Verminephrobacter eiseniae EF01-2: one gene and its partner. The protein of the gene in region 1 binds, or shares a complex with, the protein of each later gene. Links are inferred from orthologs where the notes say so. Each region holds a gene or a part of one and is shown in the gene's direction. Other genes may lie near its edges. The genes, in order: holA and dnaN.

What was found.
Region 2: the proteins of holA (region 1) and dnaN are in contact, whole or in part, in a cryo-EM structure (PDB 8GIZ), measured with the Escherichia coli proteins. The link is inferred for Verminephrobacter eiseniae EF01-2 from one-to-one orthologs.

What each region holds. Positions count from the first base shown.
Region 1 is NC_008786.1:1,076,060-1,079,164, reverse strand. What follows is about bases 174-2,959. They hold holA (DNA polymerase III subunit delta), read left to right. Parts: upstream 174-931; coding sequence 932-1,987; downstream 1,988-2,959. Other genes in these bases: VEIS_RS04740 (glutamate-5-semialdehyde dehydrogenase), read left to right, coding at 2,150-2,959; rocF (arginase), read right to left, coding at 174-725. In the rest of the region: more of rocF, read right to left, coding at 1-173; more of VEIS_RS04740, read left to right, coding at 2,960-3,105. UniProt on the Escherichia coli protein: Part of the beta sliding clamp loading complex, which hydrolyzes ATP to load the beta clamp onto primed DNA to form the DNA replication pre-initiation complex.
Region 2 is NC_008786.1:917-4,187, forward strand. The notes cover bases 231-3,182. They hold dnaN (DNA polymerase III subunit beta), read left to right. Parts: upstream 231-1,123; coding sequence 1,124-2,242; downstream 2,243-3,182. Other genes in these bases: dnaA (chromosomal replication initiator protein DnaA), read left to right, coding at 231-1,028; gyrB (DNA topoisomerase (ATP-hydrolyzing) subunit B), read left to right, coding at 2,405-3,182. Outside these bases: more of dnaA, read left to right, coding at 1-230; more of gyrB, read left to right, coding at 3,183-3,271. UniProt on the Escherichia coli protein: Confers DNA tethering and processivity to DNA polymerases and other proteins. Acts as a clamp, forming a ring around DNA (a reaction catalyzed by the clamp-loading complex) which diffuses in an ATP-independent manner freely and bidirectionally along dsDNA.

The sequences.
Region 1 (3,105 bases):
GCGTCCAGCCCCGCCAAAGCCTGCTGCATGGTCTGGCGCATGCCGGCTTCATCGATGTAGCGCATGTCGAAGACCTCCAGGCCCTGCTGATGGACCAGGCGCTTTTCGCCCGGATCTACGCTGCGGACGCCGATCAGGCGAATCTGCTGCGCACGCAATGCCGGCCCGCCGCCGGGCATGCCGCCGGCCAACTGCGTCAGCGGCCCAGGCCCCAAGCCGCACAGGCAGGCCATCGGCATGCCATGCAGATTGCCGCTGGGCGTCAGGGCGCTGGTGTTGAAGTCGGCATGGGCGTCGAGCCACAGCACACGCAGCGGCTGGCCCCGCGCGGCGCAATGGCGCGCCACGGCGCTGATGCTGCCCAGCCCCAGGCAATGGTCACCGCCGAGCAAGATCGGCAGATGACCCAGACGCAACTCGGCCGATACCGCATCGAACACGCGCTGATTCCACTGCACCACCTCGGGCAGATGGCGATAGCCCTGCACCGGCGCTTGCCAAGGATTGGCCGGGCCGCTCAGATTGCCCCGGTCGAACGATTGCAGGCCATGCCCTTGCAGCGCCGCCTGCAGCCCGGCCACGCGCAGAGCCTCCGGCCCCATGGATGCGCCGCGCACCCCGGCCCCGATATCGGTGGGGGCGCCGATCAGCGCTATCGGGCGATGGGCGGGGCGGGGGATGGGGCCGGCCGTGGCGGGGTGGGGAGATGGTGCGTTGGCGTGCATGGCGTGGTGACGATCAGTCAGGCGGTGGTCAGTCGGTGCCCGGGCCAAATTGTGCGCGGGCCGGGCTGCCCTGCAAAGCGGGAAATCGGCGCAAACCACATGGCAAACATGGCAAGCCGCCCCCAACCACCCCAACCATCCCGCGGACCGGCTCCGGGCGCCCGGCGCGATCGGCCCGTGCAGCGCAAGGCGATAAACTGCGCCGCATGCAAATCGCGCTGGCCCAACTGTCCGAGCATCTTCAACGGGGTCTGGCGCCGCTGTATGCGCTGCATGGCGACGAACCGCTGCTGCAACAAGAGGCGGTGGACGCCATCCGCGCTGCGGCCCGGGCACGGGGCTATACCGAGCGCAGCGCATTCACTGTGGCCGGCGCCCATTTCGACTGGAGCGCAGTGCTGGCCGCCGGTGGCTCATCGAGCCTGTTTGCCGAGCGGCAGATCGTCGAAATCCGCATCCCCACGGGCAAGCCCGGCAAGGACGGCAGCGCGGCCTTGCAGCGGCTGGCCGCATCGGCCCAAGGCAACGACAACACCCTGACACTGGTGCTGCTGCCGCGCCTGGACAAAGCCATGCGCGCCGGGGACTGGTTTGCCGCGCTCCAGGCCCATGGCAGCACCATACAGATCGACCCCGTGGAACGCAGCGCGCTGCCGCAATGGCTGGCCCAGCGCCTGGCCGCCCAGGGCCAGCGCGTGCTGGCGGGCGAGGAGGGCCAGCGCACGCTGCGGTTCTTTGCCGATCGTGTCGAAGGCAACCTGCTGGCCGCCCACCAAGAGATCCAGAAACTGGCCCTGCTGCACCCGGCCGGCGAATTGACGCAGGCCCAGGTCGAAGCCGCCGTGCTCGATGTCGCGCGCTACGACGTGTTCAAACTGTCCGAATCGGTGCTGGCCGGGCAGACCGCCCGCGTGCAGCGCATGCTCGATGGCCTGCAAGCCGCAGGCGAGAACGAAGTGCTGGTGCACTGGGCGCTGGCCGAAGACATCCGTGCGCTCAAGCGCGTGAAAGACGCGATGAACGCCGGCCGCCCGCTGCCGCTGGCGCTGCGCGAAAACCGCATCTGGGGTCCCCGGGAGCGCCTGTTCGAGCGCATCCTGCCCCAGGCCAGCGATGCGGCACTGGCCCGGCTATTGCAATCGGCGCACATCGTGGACGGCATCGTCAAGGGCCTGCGCTGGCCTGACTGGCCCGCCGATAGTTGGCAGGCATTGCAGCGACTGGCGCTGCAACTGAGCCGGCTGACATCGACCGCGCACTGACGGGCTTTGGGCCGCGCTGGTGATGCCCAATGGGGTCAATGGGGTTAATGGGGTCAATGGGGTCAATGGGGTCAATAGGCCACGGAGGCTTGATTTCACTTCGCCACGAGCTAGAAAAACAATAGCACAATGAATCTGCGGCACAATCGCCCGATGAGTCCGATGAACCTGGCTGAACTGACCGAATACACGCGCCATCTCGGCACCCGGGCCAAAACCGCATCTGCGCTGATGGCCAAAGCGCCAGCGGCCAGTAAGAGCCAGGCGCTCAAGGCGCTGGCGCGGCGGCTGCGCGACAACACCCCGGCGCTGCAAATCGACAACGCCCGCGACTTGGAGCGCGCCCGTGCTGCCGGTCTGGCCGCGCCCATGGTCGAGCGCCTGCAACTGAGTCCGCAGACCTTGGAAACCTGCGCCCAGGGCTGCGAGCAATTGGCGGCCATGCCCGACATCATCGGTGCGATCCAGGGCTTGCAGCAGCAACCCAGCGGCATCCGCGTAGGCCGGATGCGGGTGCCGATCGGCGTGTTCTGCATGGTCTACGAAAGCCGCCCGAACGTGACCATCGAAGCCGCCAGCCTGTCGATCAAGAGCGGCAACGCCTGCATCCTGCGCGGCGGCTCTGAAGCCATGGCCTCGAACCAGGCGCTGACAGCACTGGTGCAGCAGGCGCTGGCCGAGGCCGGCCTGCCGCAAGACGCGGTGCAACTGGTGCAGACCACCGACCGCGCCGCCGTGGGCCAGCTCATCGCCATGCCCGAATGCGTCGACCTGATCATCCCGCGCGGCGGCAAGGGCCTGATCGAGCGCATCAGCCGCGAAGCCCGGGTGCCGGTCATCAAGCACCTGGACGGCAACTGCCACATCTATGTCGACGCCCCCTGCGACATCGCCATGGCCGTGCAAGTCGCCGACAACGCCAAAACCCACAAGTACAGCCCCTGCAACGCCAGCGAAAGCCTGCTCGTGGCCAGGCCGGTGGCCGCCGAATTCCTGCCGAAAATCGGCGCCATATATGCCACCAAGGGCGTGGAAATGCGCGCCTGCCCCGAGGCGCTGGCGATTTTGGGCGCAGTGACGGGCGCCAAGCTGCTGCCCGCCACCGAGCAAGACTGGTC
Region 2 (3,271 bases), 1.1 Mb from region 1 along the record:
AGGCGTTGCGCCACCGGCTCAACGCCGCGCTGACGTTCGAGACGCTGGTCGAAGGCTCGGCCAACCGCATGGCGCGCTCGGCCGGCATGCATGTGGCCGGCATGCCGGGGCATCTGTACAACCCCTTGTTCGTCTACGGCGGCGTGGGCCTGGGCAAGACGCACCTGGTGCACGCCGTGGGCAACCGCCTGTTGGCCAGCCGCCCGCAGGCCAAGGTGCTCTACGTCCACGCCGAGCAGTTTGTCTCGGATGTGGTCAGGTCCTACCAGCGGCGCACGTTCGACGAGTTCAAGGAGCGCTACCACTCGCTCGATCTGCTGCTGATCGATGATGTGCAGTTCTTCGCCAACAAAGACCGCACGCAAGAAGAGTTCTTCAATGCGTTCGAGGCCCTGCTGACCAAGAAATCGCACCTGGTGATGACCAGCGACACCTATCCCAAGGGGCTGAGCAACATCCACGAGCGGCTGGTGTCGCGCTTCGATTCCGGCCTGACGGTGGCCATCGAGCCGCCCGAGCTGGAAATGCGCGTGGCCATCCTGATCAACAAGGCGCAGGCAGAAAGCACGGAAATGCCCGAGGAAGTGGCCTTCTTCGTGGCCAAGAACGTGCGCTCGAACGTGCGCGAGCTCGAAGGCGCGCTGCGCAAGATCCTCGCCTACTCGCGCTTCAACCAGAAGGAAATCTCCATCCAACTGGCGCGCGAGGCGCTGCGCGATCTGCTGTCGATCCAGAACCGGCAGATCTCCGTGGAGAACATCCAAAAGACCGTGGCCGACTACTACAAGATCAAGGTCGCCGACATGTACAGCAAAAAGCGCCCGGCCAGCATTGCCCGCCCGCGCCAGATTGCGATGTACCTGACCAAGGAACTGACGCAAAAGAGCCTTCCCGAAATCGGCGAATCATTTGGCGGGCGCGACCACACCACCGTTTTGCACGCCGTCCGCAAGATTGCCGCCGAGCGCCAGCAACTGACCGAACTGAACCAGCAACTGCATGTGCTCGAACAAACGCTCAAAGGTTGAAAACACCGGCCGGCAGCGGCCCGGAAAAGAGCGCCGCGCAACAAGGCAAAATGGCGGGTCGCGCAGCGTCCCGAAAAACTCCAGAGGTTGATGACATGATTGTCCTGAAAGCGACACAAGACAAGGTTCTCGCGGCTTTGCAATCCGTGGCCGGCATCGTTGAGCGCCGCCATACGCTGCCGATCCTGGCCAATGTGCTGATCCGCAAGACCGGCAATGCCTTGCAACTGACGACCAGCGATCTGGAAATCCAGATCCGCACCACGGCCGAGCTTGGCGGCGACACCGGCGAATGCATGACCACCATGAGCGTGCGCAAGCTCATCGACATCTTGCGCACCATGCCGGGCGAGCAGACGGTGAGCCTGGAGTCGGACCAGTCCAGGCTCATCCTCAAGGCCGGCAAGAGCCGCTTTACGCTGCACAGCCTGCCGGGCCAGGACTTCCCGCTGGTGCAGGAATCGGCCGCGTTCGGCCCGGTGTTCAGCGTTCCGCAAAAGACCCTGAAGAGCCTGCTGGGCCAGGTCTCGTTCACGATGGCCGTGCAGGACATCCGCTACTACCTCAACGGCATCTTGTTCGTGGCCGAGGGCCAAACACTGTCGCTGATCGCCACCGACGGCCACCGCCTGGCTTTCGCCTGCGCCACGCTCGACGTGCAAGTGCCCAAGCAGGAAGTCATCCTGCCGCGCAAGACCGTGCTCGAACTGCAACGCCTGCTCAGCGACGCGGACGGCGACAACCGGCCCCACATCGAGATGCAGTTTGCCAGCAACCAGGCCAAATTCACCTTTGGCGGCATGGAGTTCGTCACCAAACTGGTCGAGGGCAAGTTCCCGGACTACAACCGCGTGATCCCGAAGAACCACCACAACTGCGTCACGCTGGGCCGCGCGGCCTTGCTGACCAGCCTGCAACGCACGGCCATCATGACCAGCGACAAGTTCAAGGGCGTGCGCCTGAACCTGGAGCCCGGCGCGCTGCGCGTGGCATCGAGCAACGCCGAACAGGAGGAGGCCGTCGACGAGCTCGATGTCGACTACGCCGGCGACAACATCGAGATCGGCTTCAACGTGACCTACCTCATCGACGCACTGGCCAACATGGAGCAGGACATGGTGCAGTTGGCGTTCGCCGACGGCAACAGTTCGGCCTTGCTGACCATCCCCGCCAACGACAACTTCAAGTATGTCGTGATGCCGATGCGCATCTAGTCGTGCGCCGTCCCGCCGACACCCTGGCTGCCGGCAACCAGCCGGCGCCACCCACCATGGACATGGCCGCCGGTAGCTGTGCAATGAGCCACCCGCAGCCAGCCCGAATCTCATCGAACACAGTGAAAAGCGCGCTTTCCACGGATCCCGAGGCCCCACCACATGACCGCTGACAACCCCCTGCCCGAGCCCGCACCCGGCGGCACTGGTGGGCCTGCCCTGCCAAAGATCGACACCCGGCAGGCGGGCGCCAGCGAAAGCTACGACGCAGGCGCCATCACCATCCTGGAAGGTCTGGAGGCGGTGCGCAAGCGCCCCGGCATGTACATCGGCGACACCAGCGACGGCACCGGACTGCACCACCTGGTGTTCGAGGTGGTGGACAACTCGATCGACGAAGCCCTGGCCGGCCACTGCGACGACATCGTGGTGACCATCCACACCGACAACTCGATCAGCGTGACCGACAACGGTCGCGGCATTCCCACCGGCGTGAAGTTCGACGACAAGCACGAGCCCAGGCGCAGCGCGGCCGAAATCGCGCTGACCGAACTGCACGCGGGCGGCAAGTTCAACCAAAACAGCTACAAGGTATCGGGCGGCCTGCACGGCGTGGGCGTGAGCTGCGTGAACGCGCTGAGCAAATGGCTGCGCCTGACGGTGCGCCGCGAAGGCCGGGTGCACCAGCTCGAATTTGCGCGCGGCTTCGTGCAAGACCGCCTGCTCGACACCGTGGACGGCGTCGCCGTCTCGCCGATGAAGCTCGCCGGCGCGACCGAAAAACGCGGCACCGAAGTGCACTTTCTGCCCGACGCCGAAATCTTCAAAGAAAACCGCGACTTCCACTACGAAATTCTGGCCAAGCGGCTGCGCGAGCTGTCCTTTTTGAACAATGGCGTGCGCATCCGCCTGAAAGACGAGCGCAGCGGCAAGGAAGACGACTTCTCGGGCGCCGGCGGCGTGCGCGGTTTCGTCGAATTCATCAACAAGGGCAAGACCGCCCTGCACCCGAACTCGTTTTACGCCACC